Regions from separate parts of the Fictibacillus arsenicus genome, predicted to be linked through region 2. Evidence: riboswitches for the same ligand, from Rfam matches in the RefSeq annotation. Region 2 holds a riboswitch; each other region holds the start of a gene.
What was found. A riboswitch is a leader RNA that binds a small molecule or an ion and turns the genes downstream of it on or off. The one in region 2 is predicted to bind lysine.
Positions count from the first base shown of each region.

Region 1 (9,977 bases), 330 kb from region 2:
ATCTCATTAAAAGTCACCAGAGACCGTTTTAAAGCATAAAGAAAACTGCGCGATGCTGCGCAGTTTTTTATTTTTAAAGCATCTTTAAAAGTGCTTTTCTCCCTTGCATACCAACCTCAATACCTTTTTCCCTTGCTTCAAGTGTAATAGATTCTAAAGGTGCATCCAGCAGCTGCTCGATCGTTCTTACTCCTACAGCACGCCCTGCAATAATTTTACGGTCTGCTAACTTTTCGTTCAATAAGGCTACATCTAAAGCTCCGCACATAATATATCCATTCTCGTTAAAAACAGCCATAAAATTTGTTTTTGGCAAACGAAGGGTGACAGCGGTAAACGGATGTCCTTCTATTAAAATCGGGTTCATCTCTAACATGCTTCCACTCCTTTCTCCTTACTATTTTTATGTGTAAAAAAGGAAAAAGTGTTAGGTGTTGAAGCTAATTTTAAGGCGAAATAATGAACAAAAAAGAATTTAATCTAAAGATTGGACAGGACTGCCCTCTGTGATACGATAATAGGAAATGGCTTTTTCTAAAAGATTATTGCTACGGACATTTTTAGAAAAATCTTCGTTGAAAAGTTGATTGGAGCGGAAGGTGCGAGACTCCTGCGGGACGAGCGGACAGGTGAGACTCCTAACGGCGCAAAGCGCCAGGAGGCTCACCGCACGCCCCGCGGAAAGCGAGCACCTGGAGCGGAAATCAACATCTTCCAATAGCAATCACAGTTACGAAAACTGCCCAAGAAAAATAGGAGGCGATAAAAATGAAACAATACTTGGATTTTCTTCAAGATATTTTACATAATGGCACGAAAAAAGAAGATCGGACAGGCACTGGAACGGTCTCTGTATTTGGACGTCAAATGAGATTTGACTTGGAAGATGGTTTTCCCCTCGTGACAACAAAAAAGCTTCATTTAAAATCAATCATTCATGAACTTTTATGGTTCTTAAAAGGTGATACAAATATCGCCTATCTAAAAGAAAACAAAGTTCGAATCTGGGATGAATGGGCAGATGAAGAGGGAAATTTAGGACCTGTTTACGGCCATCAGTGGCGTTCATGGTCCGCTCCAAACGGGGATACAATCGATCAAATCTCAAACGTGATTAATGATATTAAAAATAACCCTGATTCAAGAAGATTGATTGTTTCAGCATGGAATCCTGCAGATGTACCAAATATGGCTTTGCCTCCATGTCATTTGCTGTTTCAGTTTTACGTTGCAGATGGAAAGCTCTCATGTCAGTTATACCAGCGCTCTGCTGACAGCTTCTTGGGTGTTCCGTTTAACATCGCTTCATATGCCCTATTAACGATGATGGTGGCTCAGGTGACCGGTCTGAAGCCTGGAGAATTCGTTCATACGATTGGTGATGCTCATATCTATCTGAATCATATCGAGCAGGTTGAGCTGCAGCTGACACGGGAACCGAAGCCACTGCCTAAAATGAAATTGAATCCGAGTGTTACAAATATCTTTGATTTTACTTTTGATGATTTTGAACTCGTTGATTATGAGGCGCATCCTCATATTAAAGGTGAGGTGAGTGTATGATTTCTTTTGTCGTAGCTATGGATGAAAACCGGGCCATCGGAAAAGATAATGATCTGCCGTGGTACCTTCCTAATGATTTAAAGCATTTCAAGAAAACAACGATGGGGAAACCAATAGTTATGGGCAGAAAAACATATGAATCGATCGGCAAACCGCTGCCTGGTCGAGAAAATATCGTAGTTACCCGAGATCAAAGTTATGAGGCAGAAGGGACAACTATTGTTCATTCTGTAGATGAAGTACTGCAAATAAATGCTGAAGAAATATGTGTAATAGGCGGTTCAGAGATTTTCAAGCAGTTTCTTCCTGTTGCAGACCGCTTATATATTACCGAGATTCATCATACGTTTGAAGCCGATACTTATTTTCCTGAATTAAATGATAACGAGTGGAAAGAGGTATCCCGGACAGAAGGAATCGTTGATGAAAAAAACAAATATCCTCATGAATTGGTAGTATACGAAAAAATTAAGTCTTAAAACTCGAATGAGCCCCCCTCTTGTCTGCATACATTGTAGGAAAGGGGGGTTACCTTTTGTTTAAACGAAAAAAAATGAGACTGCGAAAAGGGCCGCTTCCGTTTCGATATGTTGTGCTTATTTCCTTTACTCTTTTTGTATTTATCACACTTCAAGGATTGTGGCTGGTGGACCGTGGAATTGAACCTACTTTGATGCATGTAGCTCAAAGAAAAACAGAAGAGATCGCATCCTTGGCGATTAATGAAGCCATTATTAATAAATTGTTTGATTCGATTGATATGCAAGACATTCTAGTCTCTAAAGAAGATAAAGATGGGAATATTGTATATGCAGGTGTGAACCAGCAAATAGTGAATAAAGTACAAAATCAATCAGCCATTGTTGTTCAAGAGTTTTTGAAGGAAATTGAAGAAGGCCGTATTCCGAAAAGTATTGAGTCAAATGAATTAGGTTTATCAAAAAATCATTCAAATGAACCCGGAGTAATTATGTCTATCCCATTGGGGCAGGCAACTGAAAACTCTTTACTCGCAAACTTAGGTCCGAAAATTCCGATTAAGTTTACGATCGTAGGCGATGTAAACACAGACATCGAAGAGAAAATTGAAACGGTTGGTATTAATAATACGTGGATCTCAATTAATATCATTGTCACGGTAAAGGCGAAAGTAGTTATCCCTTTTGCTACTGAAACAGCTACAGTTACGAGACCGATACAGATCATGGGACAGTTTATTCCTGGAGAAGTACCGATTTATTATAATCAATCAGGAGATCCGATTCAGCCAGCACTTCCAATTGATCCCAATATAAAAGATAAAGAAGATGCTAAAAAGAAGAAGGAAGAAAATGCTGAGGCAATAGAGGAAAGTGCTGCCGATGAAGTTGCAGATGAATCAGCTGAATAAAAGGCTTCCTTAAATTAACAACTTCTATCAGGGTTGACCAATATGCGAACTTTGTTATAATGATAAGTGAATTTTAAATTTTATATGTCTTTAAGCCTATCACCGATGGGGTAGAGGAGCGGATTTTAAGAGTACTTTTTCAGAGAGTGACGTCTGTGAAGAAAAAGGAAAGGAACTTCCGCCGAAGCAAAAAATGACGGTCTGTTCATTTTTGCTGGGTTTACACTAAATAAGTGTAAAACTGTCACTGCGAGGGTAACTACGCAGTGGAGGACTACTGATCGATGAGGAAAACCATAAATTACTTAAGTGATTGATAGCAGGTTATTTCCTTGTCTATTAATCGCTTTTTATTTTGTCTTTTTTTCCTCAGCGTCCTGTATAAACTCCTCAACATGGATGGCTAATTAGAAGAAGGAGGAACATCATGGAATTTGAGAATTCGATTTATTCATTAATACCGCCAGTATTAGCCATATTAATGGTTATTTTAACTAGGCAAGTACTTATCTCGCTAGGGGCGGGGATTGTAGCAGGCGCATTACTGCTTCATGACTTTAATATTGGAGCAACATTGAAAGAGATTGGAACGATTGTTAAAGGGCATTTTATTTCAGATGGAGCCCTGAACGAGTGGAACGTCTATATTCTATTGTTCCTATTGATCTTGGGAATGATGACAAGTATTATCTCCATGGCTGGCGGAAGCCGCGCTTTTGGTGAATGGGCTATCTCCCGAGTAAAGACTAGACGAGGTGCTCAAATTCTGACAGTGGTTTTTGGACTAGTAATTTTTATCGATGACTATTTCAATTCATTAGCTGTCGGAAATGTTAGCAGACCTATAACAGACCGCCACAGAATTTCACGTGCTAAGCTTGCTTATTATCTAGATTCAACGGCTGCGCCTGTTTGTGTAATCTCTCCGGTATCAAGCTGGGGTGCTTATATTATCGGTATTATTGGAACGATTTTAGCAACTCATGAGATCACAAATATTTCAGCGTTTAGTGCTTTTATTCAAATGATTCCAATGAATTTTTATGCAGTTTTTGCACTTATTTTGGTATTTGCAGTTGCTTATTTTCAATTGGATTTCGGTCCGATGAAACAGCATGAACAACGTGCTTTAGCTACTGGAGAAGTTATTGATCCAGAGAAAAAAGGAGCAATTGGTGAAGGCATTAAGCTTGAAGAAAGTGATAAAGGAAAAGTGAGAGACCTTGTGTGGCCGATCGTTCTTTTAATCGCAGCAACAGTTGGTTTCATGTTCTATACTGGTATTGAAAATGTAAAGGGTCTAGAAGAACCTACAAAGGTTACTCTTCTATCCATTTTTGAAAATACAGATGTACCGAAGTCTCTGCTTTATGGAGGATTAATTGGTTTAGCTACAGCAATCCTTTTCTTCTTGCCTAAAAAGATGGGAGCTTCTGGATTAGCAAGAGGATTGGGTAGAGGCGCACAATCCATGATGGGTGCTGTAACGATTTTAATTTTTGCGTGGACGATTATTTCAGTAATCGATAGTCTCGGAACAGGAAAATATTTAGCTGGATTAGTGGATCAGCACATGAACCTGGCTTATCTGCCGTTAGTATTATTTGTATTGTCTGGTCTTATGGCCTTTGCGACAGGTACATCATGGGGAACCTTTGGTGTAATGCTTCCTATTGCTGCAGAGATTGCAGCTTCTACGAATGTTGAACTTATGCTGCCTGTATTAGCTGCAGTACTTGCTGGATCAGTATTTGGAGACCATTGTTCACCAATTTCTGATACAACCATTCTTTCTTCTACAGGAGCGGGAAGCCATCATATCGATCACGTAATGACGCAGCTTCCTTATAGTTTAATTGCCGCTGTTATTTCAGCCATTGGCTATTTAGCATTAGGATTAACAGGAAGTGTTTGGATCGGACTGCTTGCAGCATTTGCTGTTTTCGCTGTTTCAATAGTCCTAATAAAAAAATGGTCCGGTAAAGATAGTGTTAATAAAAATACAATAAGAGCTTAATTTGGAAGTGCCCGGTTTTAAACCGGGCACTTTTTCTTATATTTATACGACCTGATTCGCTATATTACGACAAAATTACTAAAAACATTTTGACAGGATTCATTTAATTGTAATATACTAAACCCAGAATAGTCAGAAAACAGTAACAATTGTAAAATTTTTGACTTTATCAAAAAGGGGGAAACAACAATGGAAGATCGGCAACAATGGGGAAGCCGCTACGGTTTTATTTTAGCAGCAGTCGGTTCTGCGATCGGATTGGGTAACATCTGGAGATTTCCAGCTGTTGCTTATGAAAACGGTGGAGGAGCATTCTTTATCCCTTACTTAGTAGCACTATTAACGGCAGGTATTCCCTTATTGATCCTGGAATTTACACTAGGACATAAGTACAGAGGATCAGCACCGCTATCTTATTTCCGTCTTCACAAGAATGCGGAATGGCTTGGATGGTGGCAAGTATTTGTAGCGTTTGTCATCTCAACTTATTATGCAGTAATCATTGCATGGGCACTCAAGTACTCTATTTACTCTTTAAATCTTACATGGGGAGACAAGCCTTCTGATTTCTTTTACGGTGAAGTGCTGCAATTAAGTGCTAAGCCAGGCGAGGTTGGCGGTCTTGTTCCAGGAGTAGTAATTGCGCTTTTAATCGTGTGGGTAGTAACGCTATTAGTATTATATAAGGGCGTTTCAAAAGGTATTGAAAGATTCAATAAAATTTTTATCCCTGCTCTAGTGATTATGTTCTTATTAATTGTTATTCGTGCAGTAACTCTTGAAGGTGCAGGTCAAGGATTAAATACGTTCTTCTCACCTGACTGGAGTATGATCAATAACGGTAAGGTATGGGTAGCGGCTTACGGTCAGATTTTCTTCTCATTATCTATTGCTTTTGCAATCATGGTGACGTATTCGAGCTATCTGCCAAAGAAATCTGATATTAATAACAATGCATTTATAACTGGATTTGCAAACTCAGGTTTTGAACTTCTTGCTGGTATCGGAGTTTTTGCAGCACTAGGATTCATGGCTATGCAGCAAGGGCTGCCTGTTGCTGAAGTTGTAAAAGGCGGTATCGGACTCGCTTTTGAAGTCTTCCCGGCAATTATTAATGAGTTCCCAGGAGGAAATGCCTTCTTCGGAACAATGTTCTTCTTAACACTTGTATTTGCGGGTATGACATCGCTAATCTCAATCGTTGAAACATATGTTGCAGCATTACAAGATAAATTCGGAATTTCCAGAACAAAAGCAGTACTTATGGGTGGAGGAGTTGCTTCTGTAATCTCTTTACTTTTCGCAACAAAAGGCGGATTGTACATGCTTGATATTACAGACTACTTCATTAACAACTTTGGAATTACATTAGCAGGTCTTGTTGAAGTTGTACTTATCGCTTGGTTCTTCAAACAGATGAAGGGACTTCAAGATCATGCGAATGTTATTTCGGATTTAAGAACAGGATTATGGTGGAAAATATGCCTTGGTGTTATAACACCAATTCTTCTTGGCTACATGATGTTTGATAACATTAAACAAAACATTGCTGAAAACTATGGCGGATATCCGACTGGATTAGTCGTTACGTATGGATTAGCTGTTGCTATTGGTGTTATCGTACTTGGGTTCTTACTAAGCTTAGTGAAATGGAAAACAAATGCTGTACAAGAGAAAAGGGAGGTCAGCTGATATGACAGGCAGTGCGATTGCAATGATGGTTATCGGCATGGTGATCCTTTGGGGTGGCTTGCTGGCTAGTATAGGGAATGTGGTACGGGTTTCTAGAAAAAAATAAAAAGAAAGCTGATTTCTCGTTTGAGGAATCAGCTTTTTTCATTCTTAGATCATAAATCAGAGCGCAGCTCGAGATTTATGATCGCCATACGGAATTTATGATCGCCATACGGAATTTATGATCGCCATACGGAATTTATGATCGCCATACGGAATTTATGATCGCCATACGGAATTTATGATCGCCATACGGAATTTATGATCGCCATACGGAATTTATGATCGCCATACGGAATTTATGATCGCCATACGGAATTTATGATCGCCATACGGAATTTATGATCGCCATACGGAATTTATGATCGCCATACGGAATTTATGATCGCCATACGGAATTTATGATCGCCATACGGAATTTATGATCGCCATACGGAATTTATGATCGCCATACAGAATTTATGATCGCCATACGGAATTTATGATCGCCATACGGAATACGCGTTCATCCCAACAAAAAAGAGGCTGCTTCAGCTTCTTTTTATTATCTTCTCTTGCTATCGACTCTTTCCTGGCGTTCCCACGCTTTTAAATATGGATACGGATCAAATGCCCACTCTGTAATCCCGTTATCCCGGTACATTCCAAAATGAAGATGCGGCGGAAACTTTCCTGACGTTCCAGGAGGACCGTATCCTGTACTGCCGACATAGCCAAGCACAGTACCTGGTTCTACGATCGAGCCTTTTTCAATGCTTTTATTAAAACTCCCTAAATGAGCGTAATAGTGATACACGTTATTAATGTCACGAACCCCGATTCTCCATCCGCCAAAGCGGTTCCATCCTTTGACTTCTACGACTCCATACGAGACAGCTTTCACTGGAACACCATAATCAGCAAAAATATCAGTTCCTTCATGGATACGAAGCCCGCCAAATCCGCGGCGGTCACCCCATGTGCTACGATAGCTGTAGTTGGATCTTAAAGGCACAATAAAGCTATGTTTATCTAAAGAAACAGTACCATATGTCTCATAGATCATTGCGTTTTCCATAATGATATCCACAGCTTTGTCTCTTTGATAATAACTCCAAAGCCCGATTCTGAAATTTTCAATATCGTGACCATGTTTTTGAATGATCTCAGCGAATGTAAACAGAATATCTTCATCGTTGTTTCGATCAGCAATTCCATCATTGTTGCCATCTTTTCCGATTCCGCCAAACATGGCAATTCGCTCAGGATTTGTATCATCCATTATCGGATTGATTGGTCCTGACCATTGAATAGGGGAAAAGTATATGCCCACTAGCCCTTTTCTTGCCGGAAGGTCGCGTCTCGCTTTTCGGACACTTCTTTCATACTGATCGACGCCCGCAAAATAATGCCATGGAATTAGTGTGACAGACTCCATTTTTTTATAAAGGCTCAGCCTGTCAACATCTTCTTTAGTAAATCGCTCGGCTGCCTCGCTGCTTCTTTCAGGAAGAAAGGTCATTAGAAGGGCTGCCAGAGTGAGGAACAGGACTGTAAATTTCCTCATACGTCCCAAACCACTCCTTTCTTTCATTTACCATTAGTTTGTTGAACTTACAAAAAAACATGAAGGAAAAATGCTGGAAAAAAACTCATGTTTGGAGTTTTGGCTGTCGTATGGTAGAGTATTGATGGGAATAATGTTTAAATCTAAACAAAAATGTGACTTTCAGACCAAGAAAATTTGGGGTGATGATGATGGCAAAGAAAGAAGAATATGTACGTAAACCGGAATGGTTGAAAATAAAGCTAAACACAAACGAAAATTATAAAGAACTAAAGAAAATGATGCGAGAAAAGAAGCTACATACTGTTTGTGAAGAGGCGAAATGTCCTAACATTCATGAGTGCTGGGCTATCCGTAAAACAGCAACATTTATGATCTTAGGTGACATCTGTACCCGAGCATGCCGTTTTTGTGCTGTAAAAACAGGCTTGCCTACTGAATTGGATCTTCAAGAACCAGAACGCGTTGCTGAATCTGTAGAACAAATGGGACTTAAACACGTCGTTATAACTGCTGTTGCCCGTGACGATTTAAAAGACGGCGGAGCACATGTCTTTGCAGAAACTGTTCGTGCAGTTCGCGCACGTAATCCGTTCTGTTCAATCGAAGTTCTTCCATCTGATATGCTGGGTGACATTGATGCACTGAAAACATTGATGGATGCAAAACCGGATATTATGAACCACAATATTGAAACAGTAAGACGACTTTCTCCAAGAGTTCGTGCACGTGCTACTTATGATCGAACGATGGAATTCTTGCGCCGTGCAAAAGAAATGAATGCAAACATTCCGACTAAATCAAGCCTTATGATCGGACTTGGTGAAACATGGGATGAGATCATCGAAACAATGGATGATTTGCGTGCAAATAATGTGGATATCATGACAATCGGTCAATATTTGCAGCCGACCAAAAAGCATTTAAAAGTACAAAAGTATTATACACCTGAAGAGTTTAAAGAACTTCGCGATATTGCCTTCAGCAAAGGATTTAAACATTGTGAGTCAGGGCCGCTAGTACGTTCTTCTTATCATGCGGATGAGCAAGTAAATGCCGCAGCCCAAAACATTTAATACAAAAAGACCAGAAGCAAAAATCTGCTTCTGGTTTTTATTTTCCTTCCATTTCACCGCGCATCGGGTTAGTTTCACCATTCATTTCGCCGTTTTCATTTTCTCCATAATTCCATTTCTTACCCTGTGGAGCTTTCTTCATTTCTTGAATCAGGCGGTCGATGATTCCTTCAATATCCTCTGTATCATTATTTAAAGCTTGATATTGTTCAATTTTATTAATCATGCCTTTTTCATCAGTTACATATACGTGATAATATCTCGGAACAACAGAGAATGCAGTCATTTTAACTTGGTCAGCTGCAGCATTTCTGTCTTTGTTCGTCGTCTTATATCCGATTAATACTTCTTCATCCGTCACAAGAGTCCCGACATCTTTAATGTCTGGAAGCTGAAGAACCATGTCTGAGATCATATCTGCAAGCTTTTGACGGTTTAAGTAAGGTACAGCATTTCCTGTTTTTACTTTGTCCCCGGACATATGGCGCATATATCCAAAATCCCCGTAATTCTTGTTGTTGCCAATCCGATTTTCATCTTTGACATTAGTTCTTGAAAATTTATATTCCTGTCCCATTTTCTTTTGGTCGTCACCACCGCATCCTGAGAGAACGATGGCTAAACATAAAAGCATTCCTAATTTTTTCACAG
Region 1 is NZ_CP016761.1:3,048,921-3,058,897, reverse strand. It holds gene ABE41_RS15660 (hypothetical protein) at 1-39, shown strand, start outside; gene ABE41_RS15655 (YunC family protein) at 74-376, opposite strand; gene ABE41_RS15650 (thymidylate synthase) at 769-1,563, shown strand; gene ABE41_RS15645 (dihydrofolate reductase) at 1,560-2,042, shown strand; gene yunB (sporulation protein YunB) at 2,099-2,953, shown strand; lysine riboswitch at 3,057-3,238, shown strand; gene ABE41_RS15635 (Na+/H+ antiporter NhaC family protein) at 3,381-4,970, shown strand; gene ABE41_RS15630 (sodium-dependent transporter) at 5,160-6,662, shown strand; gene ABE41_RS21110 (MetS family NSS transporter small subunit) at 6,664-6,768, shown strand; gene ABE41_RS15625 (M23 family metallopeptidase) at 7,249-8,250, opposite strand; gene lipA (lipoyl synthase) at 8,442-9,326, shown strand; gene ABE41_RS15615 (YhcN/YlaJ family sporulation lipoprotein) at 9,364-9,975, opposite strand.
Region 1: another riboswitch for lysine. It lies ahead of ABE41_RS15635 (Na+/H+ antiporter NhaC family protein); the one in region 2 lies ahead of ABE41_RS14060 (aspartate kinase).

Region 2 (9,977 bases):
AGGTATACCATGTTCTCTCCATTAATACCAAGCTTTAAATCAACACAAACGTGGAAGATCTCACGTGTTGCGATATCACGCGGAACAAGGTTTCCATAAGCAGGATATTTCTCTTCAAGGAAATACCATGGCTTTCCATCTTTATATGTCCAAACACGGCCGCCTTCACCACGCGCAGATTCACTCATTAATCGAAGCTTATCATCACCTGGAATAGCTGTTGGATGAATTTGAATAAATTCACCATTGGCATAATGTACGCCCTGCTGATAAAGAGCTGACGCTGCTCCACCCGTGTTGATTACGGAGTTCGTAGATTTACCGAAGATGATACCAGGTCCGCCTGTTGCCATGATAACAGCATCTGCTGCAAAACTGACAATTTCCATAGTCTTTAAGTTTTGAGCAGTAACACCGCGGCATTGTCCTTCATCATCAATGATGGCAGATAGGAATTCCCAGCCTTCATACTTTGTAACAAGTCCTGCAACTTCATGACGGCGAACCTGCTCGTCAAGCGCATATAATAATTGCTGTCCTGTTGTCGCACCAGCAAACGCTGTACGGTGATGCTGAGTTCCTCCGAAACGGCGGAAATCAAGCAATCCTTCAGGTGTTCTGTTAAACATAACACCCATACGGTCCATCAAGTGGATAATTCCAGGAGCAGCATCACACATAGCTTTTACAGGCGGCTGATTTGCTAAGAAGTCACCGCCATAAACTGAATCATCAAAGTGTTCCCATGGTGAATCCCCTTCACCCTTTGTATTTACAGCACCGTTTATACCGCCTTGAGCACAAACAGAATGCGAACGTTTTACTGGAACTACTGAAAAGAGGTCGACATTTACACCAGCTTCAGCTGCTTTAATTGTAGCCATTAACCCGGCGAGACCTCCGCCAACAACGATAATTTTTTGATTACTCAATTTGTCTCACCCCTTTTAAATGAATGCAAAAATAGTACGTACGCTAACGATAGCAAGTGCTACGAACACACCCATCGTTACGTAAGTTGAAATCTTCTGTGAACGAGGCGAAACAGTAAGGCCCCAGCTGACAAAGAACGACCATAGTCCGTTAGCAAAATGAAATACTGCAGATAATACTCCGATTAAGTAGAACGCGATCATAAATGGAGAACTTAAAATATCAGCCATCATAGAGAAGTTTACTTCCGCCCCCAGCGCAGCCTGAACGCGTGTTTCCCAAACATGCCATGCAATGAAAATTAATGTGATAACTCCTGTTACACGCTGAACAAGGAACATCATATTGCGGAAATATCCATAGCGGCTAACGTTATTCTTAGCCTGGAATGTAATATAAAGACCATAAACCGCATGAAATAAAATCGGTAAGTAAATTACAAATGTTTCTAGGAAAATACGAAACGGCAGATTTTCCATAAAATGTGCTGCGGCATTAAATGCATCAGCATCCCTAGTTGCAAAATGGTTTACAACCAAGTGCTGAACGAGAAAAAGCCCTATAGGAATAACTCCTAAAAGTGAATGAATCCTTCTGTTTACAAAATCCTTACTGCCAGCCATTTTCTTGCCCCCTTCAAATTTAGCCTCTCTCTGGCTGCTAATCTTTTGTTCCTCTCCACATGTAAGCGTTTTAAGTTCCCTCTTTTTTAGAGGAAAAAGTGTTAAACAATTAGTTTAATCAACTAGCAACATGTCCATTTTACTCCCATCGTTTGACACCGTCAAGAAAACGCTAACAACTTAATTGGGATATTTTATTGATACATAAGCGTTTGTTCTTTATTACTTTTTCGACAAATACCGAGTTGCTATAGAGTTTGCTCCCTTAACCCGTTATAATAAAAATTAGAAAGAAGGGATGCAGAATGTTTAAACAAAAAACAAAGGACGAGACTACCCCTGTCGAAAAGCCTTCTGTTTCAGCTTTTGGGTACGAGATCCTTCGCAGCGATTTATTACCTGAACTTCTTGGTAAACAAGAAAGAAATATTCTATATTGGGCTGGCAGACACCTTGCCAGAAAATACCCTTTACATACAATGGAAGAAGTAAGTGCTTTTTTCAATGAAGCAGGCTGGGGTAATCTCGAAATGATTGAAGCATCAAAAACAGAAATGGTGTTCTCACTTCATTCGTTACTTATCGAACAGCGGATCGAGAATTTCCAGCACAACACTTTCAGTTTAGAAGCTGGTTTTCTAGCAGAACAAATTCAGCTGCAAAAAAAATGTACAACAGAAGCACTTGAGTCAATGAAACGCAATAAAGTTTCCATTACGGTCCAATGGGACAAAAAAGATACAATTGAATGAACAAAAGCCGGCTGATGCCGGCTTTCTTTAATTGTAAGGCTCTTTTCTAAAAGCCTATTTCTAAAAGATTGTTACTTTTAATATTTAAATGAGTACGCTTCCTTGAAAGTTGATTGGAGCGCAAGGTGCGAGACTCCTGCGGGTCGAGCGGGACAGGTGAGACTCCTAAGGGCGCAAAGCGCGAGGAGGCTCACCGCACGCCCCGCGGAAAACGAGTATCCTGAAGCGGAAATCAACTGCTTCTACTTAAAGCCGTCCGATAAAAGTCGATGGCAAATAATGCTTATTTTTGAACAGGAACACGTGCATCCAGTTCAAATGTGTCATGAAGAGTTTCAATTGATTTAATCATATCTTCCTGTTTCACTACAGTTGAAACTTTAATTTCAGATGTACTTACCATTTTAATCATCACATCTTGGTCGGATAGAGCTTTAAACATCATTGCCGCTACACCAGGGTTAGAGATCATTCCTGAACCAACGATGGAAACTTTAGCAAGATTGCCTTCATAGCTGATAGATTCAAAGCCTAGTTTATCTTGGTTTTCAGCAAGTACTTCTTGAGTATCTGACAATATACTGGAGTCGATAGAAAAAGAGATATTGGTCTTTTCCTGGTTCATCACGTTTTGAATGATAATGTCTACATTTATTCCGTTGCTTGCCAAGATCGTGAACAAATCCGACAAAGCATTAATTTCGTTTGGCATGTTGGTTACCGTAATCTTTGTTATGTTACCTTCAAAAGCTAAACCTCTAACCATTAAGTTTTGTTCCATAGTTGCTTCCTCCTCTACTAGCGTTCCTCGTTCATCACTCATACTTGATCTGACTTCTAAAACAATCGAATAGTTTTTTGCAAACTCCACAGCTCTCGGGTGCAAGACACCTGCCCCAAGATTAGCCATTTCAAGCATCTCATCATAAGAAATAGATGGTATTTTTCTTGCTGTCTTAACTGCACGAGGGTCAGTCGTGTAAACACCGGTAACATCTGTATAAATGTCACAGCGATCAGCTTTCAGAACGGCCGCCAGCGCTACAGCGGTTGTGTCTGATCCGCCTCTTCCAAGTGTTGCAATATCATTCGTCTCAGGAATCAAGCCTTGAAATCCTGCAACCACCACAATATTCCCGTCTTTCAACAAACCGTTGATCCGTTCAGAATCAATGTCTAGTATTCTGGCATTTGAATGATTATTCTCTGTTTGAATGCCTGCTTGCCAGCCTGTCAGGGAAAGGGCTTTATAACCTTCCTGATGCAAAGCCATCGTTAATAAGGCTATAGTGACTTGTTCACCTGTTGTGAGGAGCATATCCATTTCACGTTTAGAAGGATTTTTGCTGATTTCTCCAGCCAATCTGACAAGTTCATCTGTTGTTTTGCCCATTGCAGATACGACAACAACGACTTCATTGCCATTGTTGACTTCGTTAATAATTCTTTTTGCAGCGTTTTGGATCCGTTCAACCGAACCGACACTTGTACCGCCAAATTTTTGTACGATTCTCCCCATCTTCTCCAAATCCTTTCCTGTTTTAATTTTCTATCTCTTTAAGAAACAAAAAAGCAACAATAAGGAAAAACCCTATTGTTGCTATATCCGCAGCAAGCCAAGTTTGTTTCCCCCTAGTGAGATAGTCCTCCACACAAGTCCTGGGGGGAATTGTGTGACAGCTCTGTATTTATTCAATACAGGTCCAGCATAAAAGGCTAGAAGTCCTTTTAAACTTCGGCAAGAATCCCCTTTCTTCCACCCTCACAAGAGCTTCTTCTCTTCAGATGGGATACTATTGGTTCCTGCTCCTCTACCATCACTTCATCAGAAGCATGGCATATTTATAAAGTTGGTCTCATTTTAACAAAGTTACTAAATGACTGCAACTAGTCTTTTGATAAAAAAGCTTTGTTTATTTCTTCCGCAACTGCTCTTGGAACTCCCGCTTCCTGAATCTCTTCCACCGTTGCCTCTTTCATTTTTTTCATTGACCCGAAATGACGGAGCAGCATCTTCTTTCTTTTTTCTCCTATCCCAGCAATCCCATCCAAAATAGACTCGAACATACTTTTTGACCGGACTTTGCGATGAAAAGAAATGGCAAAACGGTGCACTTCATCCTGCACTCTTTGAAGCAAGTAAAATTCTTGGCTGTTTCTCGGAAGTTGAATCATCTCAGGCGGATCACCGAGCCATAATTGAGATGTACGGTGCTTCTCGTCCTTTGACAGCCCTGCCACAGGGATGAAAAGATTAAGTTCGTTTTCAAGTACATCTTGAGCAGCTGAAATCTGACCTTTCCCGCCATCAATAAGGATTAAGCTTGGCAATTCACCTTCTTCTCTAAGCAATCTCGAATACCTTCTGCGAACAACTTCCTTCATAGAAGCATAGTCATCAGGACCCTCTACAGATTTTATTTTATACTTTCGATAATCCTTTTTATAAGGCTTCCCGTCAACAAAGACAACCATAGCTGAAACTGGGTCTGTACCGTGAATGTTTGAGTTATCAAATGCCTCAATCCTATAAGGCGGAGCAATACCCATTCTTTCGCCTAAGTTTTCAACTGCTTTTATTGTCCGTGCTTCATCTTGCTCGATTAGTGCAAACTTTTCGTGCAGTGCAAGAGTTGCATTTTTTGTGGCCAATTCAACTAGTTCCTTCTTTTGCCCTTTTTGCGGCTGAAGAACTTTAACTTTAAGAAGCTCTTGAATCATATTAGCATCCACCTGTTTGGGCAAAAGAATTTCTTTTGGAAGCAGATGATTTTTTTGAAGATAAAACTGGCCAATAAAAGTAAGCAGGTCTTCGTGCGCTTCCCCGTAAAAAGGAAATACAGATATATCTCTAGCAATAACTTTCCCTTGACGAATAAAAAACACCTGTACACACATCCAGCCTTTATCGAAATGATAACCGAATACATCTCTGTCGACTAAATCGGAAGTCATCATCTTTTGTTTTTCCATAACGGCTTCAATATGCTGGATCTGGTCACGCAGCTCTTTTGCCCGTTCAAAATTTAAGGCTTCAGATGCTTCAAGCATTTTTTCTGACAGCTGTGTCTTCACATCCTGGTAACCGCCGTTCAGGAACTTTATGATACCTTCTACCATTTGTTTGTTCTGTTCATCTGAAACTTCATAAACACATGGACCAAGACATTGACCAATATGGTAATAGAGGCATACTCTTTTCGGCATCGTATCACATTTTCTTAGCGGAAAAATACGATCCAGAAGCTTTTTTGTTTCTTGTGCAGCATATGCGTTAACAAATGGACCAAAATATTTTCCGCCGTCTTTCTTAATCTTCCTTGTATATAAAAGACGAGGTTGTTTTTCAGAAGTAACTTTTAAGTATGGATAGCTTTTATCATCTTTTAACATGACGTTATAACGAGGATCATGTTTTTTGATTAAGTTCATCTCGAGAACTAAGGCTTCCATTTCAGTAGAAGTAACAATATATTCAAAGTCTCTGATCTCACTGACTAACCGCTGGGTTTTTCCGTCATGCGATCCAGAAAAATATGATTTCACTCTATTTTTTAATACTTTTGCTTTCCCTACATAGATTACTTTTCCAAATTCATTCTTCATTAAATAGCAGCCAGGCTGATCTGGAAGCAGCATTAATTTTTGTTTAATTGAGGTCAATATCTTTCCACCCCTCTGGTGTACCTGTTATTTAATCATAATATCATAGAAAATGACTTTTTTAGTTCTTTACCGCTCATCACTTTTTTGTTTACTTTATAAAAAAGCTCTTCTCTAAAAGATTGTTGCTTTTGGCTCATTTTTTTTATTCTCTTCATTGACAAGTTGATTGGAGTGCAAGGTGCGAGTCTCCTGCGGGAGCAGCGTGCCAGCTACCTGAGTATTCTTCTCGCAAGGCATGCGACGAGGAAGCTCGCTTCGTTAGGAGTTGCTTGTAGACGCAGGAGCACACATGCTTAATTGAGACTTCTAATGGCGCAAAGCGCCGAGAAGGCTCACCTCACGCCCCGCGGAAAGCGAGCATCCTGTAACGGAAATCAACCACTTCCAAAAGTATCAAAGTTTGCGAAAACAGCCTAAAAAAAGACCTGCAAAAGAAAGCAGGTCTTGGATGGCCATCATTCATTTGTATCACAGGAAGGATACTCTCTAATCTTTCTTACGGGTCTTCTCATTTCATTCCATATTCCTGGGATCACATTCCCTAAGTATTTCTTGAATGTAATAAATGAAGTACCTGTCGTTCTGACTTTGTAGGTGATTGGAACTTCTTTTTACCGTGTTCTTCTGGGGAACACTTTATTACCATTTGAGCGTGAACATACTGGTAACAAGTGGGGCAGGCTTTATTGGGAGCCATTTGCTTCGTTCCCTAAACTTTAGGCGTCAACAGCTCCCATAGAAAAAAGCCCGGAATACCGGGCTTTGACGATGTTTACTTATGTTTGTTTAAAAGCTCAACCAATGCGTCTTTTGGCTGGAAGCCTACAACTTGATCAACGACTTGGCCGTCTTTGAATACTAGAAGTGTAGGAATACTCATTACACCATATTTCCCAGCTGTTTCTTGGTTTTCATCTACATCAAGTTTAACAACTTTAACTTCTTCAAGCTCTTGGTCTAGTTCTTCAAGAACTGGAGCGATCATTTTACAAGGTCCGCACCAAGGTGCCCAGAAATCAGCAAGTACTAAACCTTCATTTGTTTCTGTATTAAATGTTTGATCTGATGCATTTACAATAGCCATTTATTTGGCCCTCCTTTTAAATTAACAAAGTGTAAACAAAGTATATCACCACAAATTACACAGTTGCTAATAGTTTGCTCAACTTTATGGTACCCAAGTTTTAATTATGACAAACGTTATATGGTTTTTGCCTCTTCTAGATGCTTGTGACAATTAAACAATTCACAAGACCAATTTTGGTCCTGAAGTTTAAAGATCGAAAGAGACGTATTATTTAATCCATACCACTTATCCGTTTTATCCTGTAAAAAAGATTTGTAAATCCTCACAAGGAGTGCGCCGTGAGTCACGATGAGAACTTTTTGGTTCTCGTGGTTCTGAACAATTTCCTTTAAAGCTTCTTGCCACCGTGTGTCAGCCAGCTCATTTGATTCCCTGCCGAGCTCAAGCTTAATCCAATCTTCTCCCCAGCGTTCTATTCTTTCAGCTTCAGTAGTTCCTTCTGTTTCTCCAAATGAGATCTCGCGCAGCCTATCATCCGGCAAAATATCCAGTCCTGTTAATTCCTGAATCGCTTCTGCGGTTTTAAAAGCTCTTGATAATGGACTCGCATAGATCGCATCCCATTTTTCTGTACGAAGACGTTCCGCAAGGGCTTTAGCCTGCTTTATTCCCTGTTCATTCAATGGAATATCCATACATCCTTGAGCCCTTCTTTCAATGTTCCAATCCGTTTCTCCATGGCGAATAAAGGCTATAGTCGTCACCAAAAACTCCCCCTCTTCAATACACATCAAAGTACATTGTTATCTTTTTAAAGGCTCTTTTCAAATAGATTGTTGTTTTTGAATCGTTTTTTAAAGACACTTCGTTGAAAAGTTGATTGGAGCGCAAGGTGCGAGACTCCTGCGTGCCAACCACCTGAATATACTTCTTGCAAGGCATGCGACGAGGAACACGCTTCTATGCTGTTTTGCTTGTAGACGCAGGAGCACACAAACTTCCTTGAAGGTGAGACCACGGCAGGCTTATTAGCCTCACCGCACGACCCGCGGAAAGCGAGCATCCTGGAGCGGAAATCAACCCTTTCAAATAGCAACAAAGCCCCATAAAAAAACGTCCAGCGAACCGGACGTTTTTGGGTATTCATTTTATACTAACACTTTTTTAAATTCTTCTGTTAACAAAGGTACTACTTCAAAGAGATCCCCAACAATTCCGTAGTCTGCTACTGAGAAGATGCTTGCTTCTGGATCTTTGTTGATAGCAACAATTACTTTTGAATTCGACATACCAGCTAAATGCTGAATAGCACCAGAGATTCCACAAGCGATGTACAAATCAGGTGTTACAACTTTACCTGTCTGGCCGATTTGAAGTGAGTAATCGCAATAATCTGCATCACATGCTCCGCGGGATGCCCCAACAGCTGCTCCCAGCACGTCTGCAAGTTCTTGAAGAGGCTTAAATCCATCTTCAGATTTCACTCCGCGTCCGCCAGCAACGATAATCTTTGCTTCTGATAAGTCAACACCTGTAGAAGCTTTGCGAACGACTTCTTTAACAATCGTTCTTAGATTCTTAATTTCAATAGATACAGATTTTACTTCTCCAGAACGTGATTCGTCTTTCTCTAATGGTGCGATATTGTTTGGACGAATTGTAACAAAGATTAGTCCATCATTGATTAATTTCTTTTCGAATGCTTTTCCTGAATATACTGGACGTGTAAACACAGTATTTTCACCCGCTTGTTCCAATCCAGTTACATCTGAGATCAGACCGGATTCTAAACGTGCTGCAAGTCTTGGTGATAAATCTTTTCCTAGTGATGTATGTCCGAAAACAATTGCTTCCGGTTTTTCTTCATCGATAATTTGTTTCAAAGCTTGATAGTAGCCATCTGTCGTATAGTTTGCGAGCTTTTCATTTTCCGCTGTAAGTACACGATCAGCCCCGTAATGAATTAATTCATTTGCAAGAGATTGTACAGAGTCGCCGCACAATACAGCAAATACTTCTCCCCCGCCTGAAATTTCTTTTGCTGCTGCAATCGCTTCAAATGATACGTTACGCAATGCACCGTCACGAGATTCTGCAAGTACTAAAACTTTTTTTGCCATGATGACTCCTCCTTATATAACCTTTGCTTCGTTTCTTAACAGAGATACAAGTTCTTTCACTTGATCTGCTGTGTCACCAGATAAGATTTTTCCAGCTTCCTTTTTAGGAGGAAGATAAATTTCTACTGTTTTTGTTTTAGCTTCTACATCGTCTTCATCAATATCAAGATCATCAAGCTCTAATGTTTCAAGGGGCTTTTTCTTAGCTTTCATAATCCCTGGAAGCGATGGGTAGCGCGGCTCATTCAAGCCTTGCTGTGCTGTCACCAGTAACGGAAGAGAAGTTTCAATCTTTTCTAGATCTCCTTCTACGTCGCGCTCAATATTTACAGTTGTACCGTTAATTTCAATTTTAGTTATCGTAGTTACATGAGGAATATCAAGCAGTTCTGCTAAACGCGGACCCACTTGTCCAGTTCCGTTATCAATCGCTACATTTCCGCCTAAAATGATGTCATATTCTTTATCTTTAAAATATGCAGCTAAAACGGAAGAAGTTGTGAACTGGTCCTGGCTGTCTAAGTCTTCGTTTGAAATAAGCACAGCTTGATCGGCACCCATAGCCAAAGCTGTACGAAGCTCTTTCTCAGAGTCTTCATCGCCCACAGTTACAACTGTAACGGTTCCGCCATGTGCATCTTTTAATGTGATCGCTTCTTCAATCGCATACTCGTCATAAGGATTGATGATAAATTCAGCACTGTCTTCGGAAATTTTATTATTTGTAACCGAGATCTTTTCTTCTGTATCAAAAGTACGTTTTAAAATAACAAAAATATTCATTATTTACCCCTCCTAATTATCGGTCCTGAAATACAGGCTTTCTTTTTTCTATGAATGCTTGGATCCCCTCTTG
Region 2 is NZ_CP016761.1:2,719,581-2,729,557, forward strand. It holds gene sdhA (succinate dehydrogenase flavoprotein subunit) at 1-932, opposite strand, end outside; gene ABE41_RS14050 (succinate dehydrogenase cytochrome b558 subunit) at 948-1,556, opposite strand; gene ABE41_RS14055 (YslB family protein) at 1,862-2,308, shown strand; gene ABE41_RS14060 (aspartate kinase) at 2,592-3,827, opposite strand; lysine riboswitch at 3,942-4,130, opposite strand; gene uvrC (excinuclease ABC subunit UvrC) at 4,196-5,947, opposite strand; gene trxA (thioredoxin) at 6,747-7,058, opposite strand; gene ABE41_RS14075 (histidine phosphatase family protein) at 7,175-7,765, opposite strand; gene ABE41_RS14080 (electron transfer flavoprotein subunit alpha/FixB family protein) at 8,150-9,121, opposite strand; gene ABE41_RS14085 (electron transfer flavoprotein subunit beta/FixA family protein) at 9,134-9,904, opposite strand; gene ABE41_RS14090 (enoyl-CoA hydratase) at 9,921-9,977, opposite strand, start outside.

Region 3 (9,977 bases), 370 kb from region 2:
AAATCAGCTTCCCCCTTAGTTATCTTCAAAAGATATAGATTCCTGAAACTTCGAAAAGAATAGGTCTGCTTCCTGTTCCACGCTCTCCTCCTGGATGTTCTCCGGGAGCGGAGGCAGTTCTTTAATCGACTGAAGGCCGAAATGATCTAAAAATGCTTTGGTCGTGCCGTACAAGATAGCTCTCCCAGTTCCTTCTGCTCTTCCGACCTCTTTTACAAGGCCTTTTGCAGATAAAGTCTGAAGTGGTTTTTCTGTCTTCACGCCTCTGACCTCTTCGATTTCAGACCTTGTAATCGGCTGTTTATAAGCAATAATCGCCAAAGTTTCAAGAGCCGCTTGTGAAAGAGTGGAGTGACCAGGAGTTTCAACAAGCCGCTCGTAATAAACTGCATGATCTGGTTTCGTTACGAACTGAAGTGATCCCGCATATTCAACAATCGTCATCCCTCTGTCAGGTGAAAGGTAGCTTTTTTTCAGCTCATCAATAATCTCATTTATTTCCCCGCTGTCTTTTTCAAGCACTTGTGCAATTTGTTTTCTGTCTATGCCTTCATCCCCGCTGACAAAGAGCAAACCTTCAATAACCGCTTTTATTTCATCTCGTTCCAAATCCTTTTACTCCTCTATCATGGTAATATAAATTTCACTAAAATGGTCTTGCTGCTCACAGTTAATACTTTTTACTTTCATTAATTCCAAAATGGCCAAAAAAGTAACTACTACAAATTCTTTTGAGCTTTTATCAAAAAGATCGGTAAAACGTCTTTTTCCTCCAACAGAAAGAAGTGATTGTTTAATCTGGTCCATTCTGGTTTCTATCGGTATTTCTTGCCGTTCTATCGTCGTTTGTCTTGGTGACCGAGTCACTTTTTCCTGAAAGACTTTCTGCATTGCCTGCAGCATGTCATAAAGCGTTACATTTGTTACCTGCTGAGCTGTTTCATCTTTTTCGAACTGGCTTAAATCAAGCGGTTCTCTAGTATAAACTAAGCTTCTTGCAGCTTCTCTCTCTTTTAATTCATCTGCTGCAAACTTATATTTCCTGTATTCGATTAACCTTCTCACCAATTCGTCTCTCGGATCTTCTTCCACGTCTAATTCCATCTGCTGATCAAGAAAATCATCTTCATGCTTCGGCAGTAGCATCTTGCTTTTTATCGCAAGCAAAGTTGCAGCCATCACTAAATATTCACTGGCAACATCCAGTTTAAGCTCTTTCATGGTATGTATATATTGCAAGTATTGCTCCGTAATTATCGCTACAGGTATATCATAAATATCTACTTCGTATGTTTGAATTAAATGAAGCAACAAATCAAGCGGACCTTCAAATCCATCAAGCTTCACACTATATTGCATAACATTTCCCCAGTTTTTATCAACGTTTTTTGTATTATAAAATTATATCATAATTTCAACATTCAGAAGCTGTATTTTTATTCGTAAGAAGCCTATGTTAAACTAAATGCGTAAAAGCAAAGGGGTGGGGACAAAGTTGAATTATCCGAAAGCTTGGATTGATTATTTAATTTATTTCCATACTGATCAAGATTTTTTTGAGTGCCATGAAGTACTCGAGGAGCATTGGAAGAACGAAGGTATGAAAGGAAACCTATGGCCGGGGCTCATCCAGATCGCTGTAGCTCTTTACCACCAAAGACGCAGTAATATGAACGGTGCAAAAAGAATGATAACAAGCGGAATTCAAAAACTCTATGAAGAAAGAAATGCTTTGATTGAATTAGGATTGGATGTTGATACCTTATTTGAAGTACTAGAGAACAGAAAAAAAGAAATTGATCAGCAGAAAGAATTTACTTCTATTGCACTCCCTATGAGCCATCCTCTTCTTCACGCTTGCTTAAAAAAATCAGCAAAAACAGAAGAAGATTGGAAAACAAAGAGAATTCCTGATGATCAAATCATTCATAAGCATAGATTAAGAGACAGAACTCCAGTTATCGAAGAAAGAGAAAAACAAAAATTGCAGAAAAAACGAACTTTATAAAAAATGTGCTAGAATCCTTGCCATTCGCGGTACCCGGCAAGGATTTTTTTGCATAACGTATAAATTTATGTTTTTTATCAGGGTAATTTTCAATTTATCCATGGTAATGGCCGCTTTTTCCACATCTAAAATATTTATCGAAATTTCCGACAGACCCTCCTCTTCTATTTCCATAAAAAAAGCTCCGGAGACCCGGAGCTTTAGTGAACTAATGATTATTCTTCCCAAACCTTAACTTCTTTCATTACATCGCCTTGCTTAATGCGCAAAACAGTATCCATTCCTTCAGTAACTTGTCCGAAAACTGTGTGAACACCATTCAAATGCGGCTGAGGCTCGTGTACGATAAAGAACTGGCTTCCACCAGTGTCACGGCCAGCGTGAGCCATTGATAGAGATCCTGCTACGTGTTTGTGAGGATTTCCTTCAGTTTCACATGGAATTGAGTAACCTGGGCCCCCTGCGCCAGTTCCAGTTGGATCTCCGCCTTGTGCTACGAAACCAGGAATTACACGGTGGAATGTTACTCCATTATAAAATCCTTCGTTTGCTAGCTTTTCAAAGTTTTCTACAGTTCCAGGTGCTTCTTCTTGGTATAGATCAAATAATATCTTTTCACCATTTTCAAATTCGATTGAACCTTTTTTCATTAAAATAGGCCTCCTTATGTTTCATTCACCTACCATTGTACGGTGAAATGACATCCTCGTAAACTAATTTACACAAAAACCTTTGATTTAAGGGGTACATCCTGTCTAACTAAGTCTTCGTAAGTTTCTCGCTTAACGACAAGCTGTTCTTCACCATTTTCTACAAAGACAACTGCTGGACGCTGTATTCGGTTATAATTGTTTGCCATACTGTATCCATACGCTCCTGTACAAGATACAGAAAGATAATCTTGATCCGTCACTTCAGGCAGCTCCAAATCCCAAATGAGCATATCCCCGCTCTCACAGCACTTTCCTGCAATTGATACTGTCTGGGCAGGCTTATCGTTCATCTTGTTTGCTGTATATGCGTCATATTTTGCTTGATAAAGGGCTGGACGGATATTATCTGTCATACCGCCATCAACTGAAACATAATGTCTAACGCCTTCAATCTCTTTTTGTGAACCGATCGAATAGATCGTTGTCCCAGCATCTCCAACGAGCGATCTTCCCGGTTCAATCCATAATTCAGGCATTGATTTTCCTTCGAATTGAGCCATTTTACGATTAACTTCATCAATCATTGCCATTACATACTGTTCTGGCTCAAGAGGTGTGTCATCAGAAGTATATTGAATACCGAAACCTCCCCCTAGATTCACTACTCGAGGAAAATATTGATAGCTGTCTTCCCAAATCGCAAAGTGGCTAAACAGCTTATCAATTGCTAACGTAAAACCTTCCGTTTCAAAGATTTGAGAACCTATGTGACAATGTATGCCAAGTACCTCGAAAAACTCAGACTCAAGGACTTCTTGCAACGCCTTATCTGCTTGACCGCTTCCTAAGTCAAAACCAAATTTAGAATCCTCCTGCCCGGTTATGATGTAATCATGTGTATGGGCTTCAATACCAGGTGTAAGTCGCAATAAGATCTTGACTTTCTTATTCACTTGTCTGCAAAGTGTCTTTAAAAGATTTATTTCATAAAAATTGTCTACTACAATACAACCTACTCCTGCTTTAAGTGCGAACTCTAATTCCTCAACACTTTTGTTGTTGCCATGAAAATGGATCCGTTCTGCAGGAAATTCTGCTTGGAGTGCTGTATAAAGTTCCCCGCCGGATACAACATCCAAACTTAACCCTTCTTGATCCATGAGCTGAATGATCGCGATGGAAGAAAATGCTTTGCTGGCGTATGCTACCTGATATCCAACACCCTTTTCTTCAAATGCTTTCTTGAATCCTCTCGCTCTAGTTCTTATTAAAGAAACATCATATAGATAAAGCGGTGTGCCATACTTTTTTGCAAGTTCGACCGTATCTGCTCCGCCTATCCAAAGATGATTATTTTCTCCGATTTTAGCTGTGCCATGTAAATTCACAATTAATCCCCTCTCCATGATGATGGAGAATTCAATCCCGACAATACAAAAAGACAGCCGTAATTAAGGCAGGCTGTCTTGACCGTGCCCTCATGTCGGAATAGCTCTCCACTACTGTTGTAGTGACAGTCCGCTGCTTGTTCAGCAGCGGCCCAGCATAAAAAGAAATGGATCTCCTTCTACACTTCGGCAAATTGACCTTTCGTCATATTTCATCGTCTTCCATGAACTCCATATGCTACTTATTCGTTTTGCGCCTCTACCTCAAATGAGGCATATATTGAATTAATTATGAATTTTAGCATAATTTTTCTTAATCCACAAGGGACAGATACATTAGTTTGGCTGCTTTTTTCTATTCTGCGGATGTACGATGCTAGGACGCACTTTTGACAGCGGCACGGCAACCCGTACAAGAATCTGCAAAAACGCTTTTGGATTAAATGGTATGAACGGCCATAGATATGGCGTGTTTAAATTTTTTATGGTGCTTAAGTAAAGAATAAACAACGTTACTCCAATCATGTAGCCTGGGACCTTAAACAGTACCACTAATACTATAAGAACAAGTCTGGCTACTTTATTCGCTACACTAAGTTCATAACTTGGGGTCGAGAACCCACCAATTGCTGCTATGGCCACGTACAACATAACCTCTGGAACAAACAAACCAACATCTATTGCAATTTGACCGATCAGAATTGCAGCAATCAGCCCCATTGCCGTTGAAAGTGAGCTTGGAGTATGAATGGCGGCCAGCCTTAAAATATCAATCCCAATTTCAGCAAACAAAATTTGCAGGAACAATGGAATATTCGTTGTTTTATTAGGTCCAATAAAGTCTATAAAGTCAGGCAGCAGCTGTTGTTGCATTGAAAATAAAAGCCACATCGGCACCAAAAAAACGGACATGATTATCCCGCTAAAACGAATCCATCTTAAGAAGGCACCGATAAATGGTGTTTGCCGATATTCTTCTGCGTGCTGGACGTGATGAAAAAGTGTAGTCGGTGTGATCATTACACTTGGTGTAGTATCCGTGATGATTAGTACATGCCCTTCCATTAAATGCTGCGCGGCAACATCTGGTCTTTCTGTATACCGTACGAGTGGAAACGGGTTCCAGCCTTGCTTTACGATAAACTCTTCAATGGTCTTATCCGCCATGGGAATCCCATCTATTTCAATTTTGCTTAGTTCTTTTCTGATAAGATCTACCAGACCAGGGTCAGCAACATCCTGGATATATGAAATGCAGATATCCGTCTTTGATCGTTCGCCTACTTGCAGAATTTCATGTCTAAGTCTTTCATCCCGTATTCTTCTTCTCGTAAGAGCTGTATTAATAATGATGTTTTCTGTATAGCCGTCACGAGCTCCCCTTACAACTTTTTCAATATCCGGTTCTTCTGGTGACCTTCCCGGATAGCTTCTCACGTCTACAATAAACGCTTCTTCCTCACCATCAAGAAAAATGACGATCAATCCTGAAAGCATACGGTCTACCGCTTCATCAAGTGATTTTGTAAGTTCAACCTGCTGATGGGCCAGGTGATTATGTACAAGTTCCTTTACTTTCCCAGGAGATCTGTGGCCATGATCCATATCCATAAGCTCGCGATAAAGCATTATAATAAATTCACTGTCGCAGAGGCCCGTGCAATAGTAAAGCTGAAGCTCTTTTTTAAGCACGAAAATCTTGCGTACCCCAACATCAAAACTGACTCCGATACCAAGACGGTCCTTTAAGAACTTTTCGTTCTCTTCAATGTTTTTACTGATCGGTGTTTTGTTTTTTGTATTTGCCATGAGATTCGCTCCTTTCTAAAATGAGATTGATTGCCTTCAAAGTAATGGGAGCTCCTTTTTCTACGGAATCAAATCCGGCCATTTTGCCGATGTCCCCTACCCCGATAATGAAAGGAAGATTCAATTCATCTAAAATATAGACCGTATCCCCATTGATTCTTCCAGTTTCCAAATCAGGCACTCCGCTTTTATCAATCCCAAACTCAGTGAGTTCACCATATCTGTCCATCGAACAATGAACCTTTGTCCATTCTGCAAAATGCGTTTTAGATGCGACTGCAACCGCACCGATAACTTCAATGTCCTCTTGTTGATGAATAATTCTCATAGCCTGCTCACCAGGACCTTCACCTTTAAAGCCACAGTCATCAAACATTACAAGCACAGGATCATGAGGGGTTTTACGGATCATTTCAACAAGTTCTTCACCGCTTTTTTTAGTCGGATTTCCCCAAGACTGTGAAATACAGCGTCCGCCAATTATTGTGGCAGCATGTTCAACAACCCGAAGCGCATAAAGATCTCCATCAGTTATAAAAATAACCCGTTTTTTCACCCTCAATCACCCCTTTGGTTCGAAGATAACTGCAACTAAAAATCCAAAAAGAATAGCAGATGATATACCTGCAGAAGTTAATTCGAAAATCCCCATTGCTATACCGATAAATCCATGTTCATCAGCTGCTGCCATTGCTCCGTGCAGCAATGAGTGTCCGAAGCTGGTGATAGGAACAGTAGCACCGGCTCCTGCAAATTTAATGAGGTTATCATAAATACCGAAAGCATCCAGAAAAGCTCCAATTACAACAAATGATGATGTAACATGGGCAGGTGTCAATTTTAAAATGTCCATCATTAATTGACCAACTACACAAATTAGTCCCCCTACAATAAAGGCCCATAGAAATTCCATCTTACATACCTCCTTCCGCCCGCTCTAAAACTACTGCATGAGCGACAGTTGGAATTGTTTCTTTTTGCTGGACCATCACAGGATTTAACAGTGCACCTGTAGCGACCATCATCACCTTCTTTAAGTTTCCTTTTCGTATTTCATCCAGGATATAGCCATAAGTTACGACTGCCGAACATGCACAACCGCTTCCCCCAGCAAACACTTGCTGATCTGAACGATAGACCATTAAACCGCAGTCACAGTGATTATCAGAAATGTCATATCCTTGTTCTTTAAGAAGCATTTTTACTATTGGGGCTCCGACACCTGACAGATCTCCCGTAGCGATAAGATCGTATTCGTCAGGTGAGACATTCATCTCTTTAAAATGGGCAGCAATCGTATCTGCCGCGGCAGGAGCCATAGCTGAACCCATATCAAAAGGATCTTTAATACCCAGATCTACAACCTTTCCTACTGTAGCTGAAGTAATCTTTATATCTGATACCTCTTTACTTACTAGTGCCGCACCTGCTCCAGTCACGGTAAATGTTGCTGTATCTGGTTTTTGCCCGCCATATTCAGTTGGATATCTGAACTGCCTCTCAGCAGTTGCATTATGTGAACTGACCGCCGCAATAACTCTGTTTGCATAACCGCCGTCTACCAGGGCGGCTCCAAGCGCAAGAGATTCCATAGAAGTAGAACAAGCTCCAAAAACCCCTAAAAAAGGGATACCGTTTCCTCTGGCTGTATAATTTGAGGATACAATCTGATTTAAAAGATCTCCTGCAAGCAAAAAGTTAATGTCTTCAGGGTTTAGTTTTGATTTCTTTAAACAGAAATCAATTGCATCTTCCATCAGCTGCCGTTCAGCCAGCTCCCAATTTTTTTGACCGCAATGTAGATTGTTATAAGTCTTATCAAAATAGCTTCCGAGCGGTCCTTCACTTTCCATTGGACCAACAGCAGTACCAGCAGCATTCAAATAGATGCTGTTTGCAAATTTCCATGTTTGTCTGCCTAATAAATTCATGAGCTCACTCCTCACATCACATGCTGAAATATATATCTGATCATTCCAAAAATGTAAGCTGCAACCGCTCCAAAAACAATAACGGCACCGGCTAGTTTGAACAGGTTTGTTGCGACACCTAGTACTAGTCCTTCGCTTTTATGTTCTAGGGCAGCACTCGTTACAGCGTTAGCAAAACCCGTTACTGGTACAACTGATCCCGCTCCACCAAATTGCCCGATCTTATCATAGACACCAAGACCTGTCAGAAGGGCAGCGATCAAAATCAGGGTTGCAACAGTTGGGTTACCTGCTGTTTCTTGTGAAAAATTAAAGAACGTCATATAAAAATTTTGTATCGCTTGGCCGATTAAACAGATTAAACCGCCTACGAAAAATGCTTTTAAGCAATTGATCACATATGGAGGTTTAGGCTGTATTGGTTTAATTTTTTCAGCATAAGCTTGTTGTTCTTCTTTTGTTGCCATGTTGTTTCACTCCACTTCTTAATGATTGATATAATAGATCCAATGAAACAAGGACCCCGAAATTTTTCCAAACACAATGGCCATTAATATAATGATAATTTTTTCACCAAAGCCCACACGCTTCGCTAAAATCGGCAAAACATTTAATACCTCCGTTAATGCAGCGGCAAGCATTCCGACAAAAATACCAGCCAGTAAGCCGACCGGTGCAAGAATTATCGGAGAAAATGAAAATGAAGCATTTCTCAAGTTCATCCATCCCCCTAAAACCGCACCAAGTATAATGCTTAGCTCGTAACTTCTTATAAAGCTGTAGGTTTTTGAAAGCTGCATAAGCCTTGGTACAATCCCCAGAACCGTTATCAATGCAACGAGACCTGAACCTACAGTTATACCTCCGCCAAATCCAATAAAGGCAATAAGCAAAACTTTAATCGTCATTGATTTTCTTCTCTGTTTCTTTATTTTCATGGACGATTACATACTGATCGAGGTCTTGCTGGTAATTGAACATTTCTACTTCGAGCGGACTTGGTTCTTCATTAAGCCTTTTTCGAAACAAATGATTAAAAAATAGAATCATTCCGAGCCCCAGGCCAAATGAATAAGGAATCTGCAACAGCAGTGGCTGCTCCTTATAATGCCCAGTAATCATGTAATAAATTTTCTGATGAACAAGCTGCATGCTGACATCTTCATGAAAATTCATAATGGCAAGAGCCGAACCCGTGAAGAGCAGAAGCCACACGAGTACAAAATATACTGGAGCTAATGTTTTTTGTTTCATCTGGATTTCCAAGATGGACTGGGCGGGTCCGATCGTCTGAACATCGATCTCTTGGTTATTCTTTTGAATCGTACCTATTACCCTCATTACATCGATAACAATTAAATGTTTATCTTCGGGGGTTACTTCATGAATGATATATTTTTTAATCTCCCTTTCTTTTTCATCTGATGCGACGATTTGCGCTACATCTTCAATCGTTACTTTCTGATGCTGAAGGACTTGAACGCGTTGCCGCATACGAAGGTATATTACTTTATCCAATTTACTTCGCCTCTTTTCTTCAGCGCATTTGTGTTTAGTATGCGATTTGGCATTTCTAATCATGCTTTACAACAGAAAACAACCAAAAACTACCACTAAAAAAATAAAAAACCAGATAAGACTTATTAAGTCTCCATCTGGTTTTTCATAAATAACAATATTTTCTTTTCGAGTCTCGATACTTGAACTTGTGAGATGGCAAGCCGTTCAGCTACTTCGGATTGGGTCTGGTCTTTAAAATATCGTAAATACACGATTAGACGCTCCCGCTCATCCAGCTTGTCCATAATATCTTTTAAAGCAATTTTATCAAACCATTTACTTTCTGCATGATCTGAGATTTGGTCTAAAAGAGTTATTGGATCACCATCATTTTCATAAACAGTCTCATGTATAGACTGAGGTGCTCTTACAGCGTCCTGTGCCATAATAACATCTTCCACCGCTACTTCTAGATATTGAGCGACTTCATTAATCGTCGGTGTCCGTCCAAGAGATTTAGATAACTCGTCTTTAGCCTTCCGAACCTTGTTGCCAGTCTCTTTCAGAGAGCGGCTTACTTTTACTGTTCCGTCGTCACGTATAAAACGCTGAATCTCGCCGATAATCATCGGAACAGCGTAGGTCGAGAATCTTACATCGTAAGACAGATCAAATTTATCCACTGATT
Region 3 is NZ_CP016761.1:2,348,902-2,358,878, forward strand. It holds gene ABE41_RS12100 (hypothetical protein) at 1-2, opposite strand, end outside; gene scpB (SMC-Scp complex subunit ScpB) at 16-609, opposite strand; gene ABE41_RS12110 (segregation/condensation protein A) at 616-1,359, opposite strand; gene ABE41_RS12115 (DUF309 domain-containing protein) at 1,496-2,008, shown strand; gene ABE41_RS12125 (peptidylprolyl isomerase) at 2,224-2,658, opposite strand; gene lysA (diaminopimelate decarboxylase) at 2,727-4,049, opposite strand; lysine riboswitch at 4,143-4,319, opposite strand; gene ABE41_RS12135 (spore germination protein) at 4,386-5,858, opposite strand; gene ABE41_RS12140 (stage V sporulation protein SpoVABEA) at 5,824-6,420, opposite strand; gene spoVAE (stage V sporulation protein AE) at 6,421-6,771, opposite strand; gene spoVAD (stage V sporulation protein AD) at 6,773-7,789, opposite strand; gene spoVAC (stage V sporulation protein AC) at 7,801-8,256, opposite strand; gene ABE41_RS12160 (stage V sporulation protein AB) at 8,275-8,697, opposite strand; gene ABE41_RS12165 (stage V sporulation protein AA) at 8,687-9,307, opposite strand; gene sigF (RNA polymerase sporulation sigma factor SigF) at 9,433-9,977, opposite strand, start outside.
Region 3: another riboswitch for lysine. It lies ahead of lysA (diaminopimelate decarboxylase); the one in region 2 lies ahead of ABE41_RS14060 (aspartate kinase).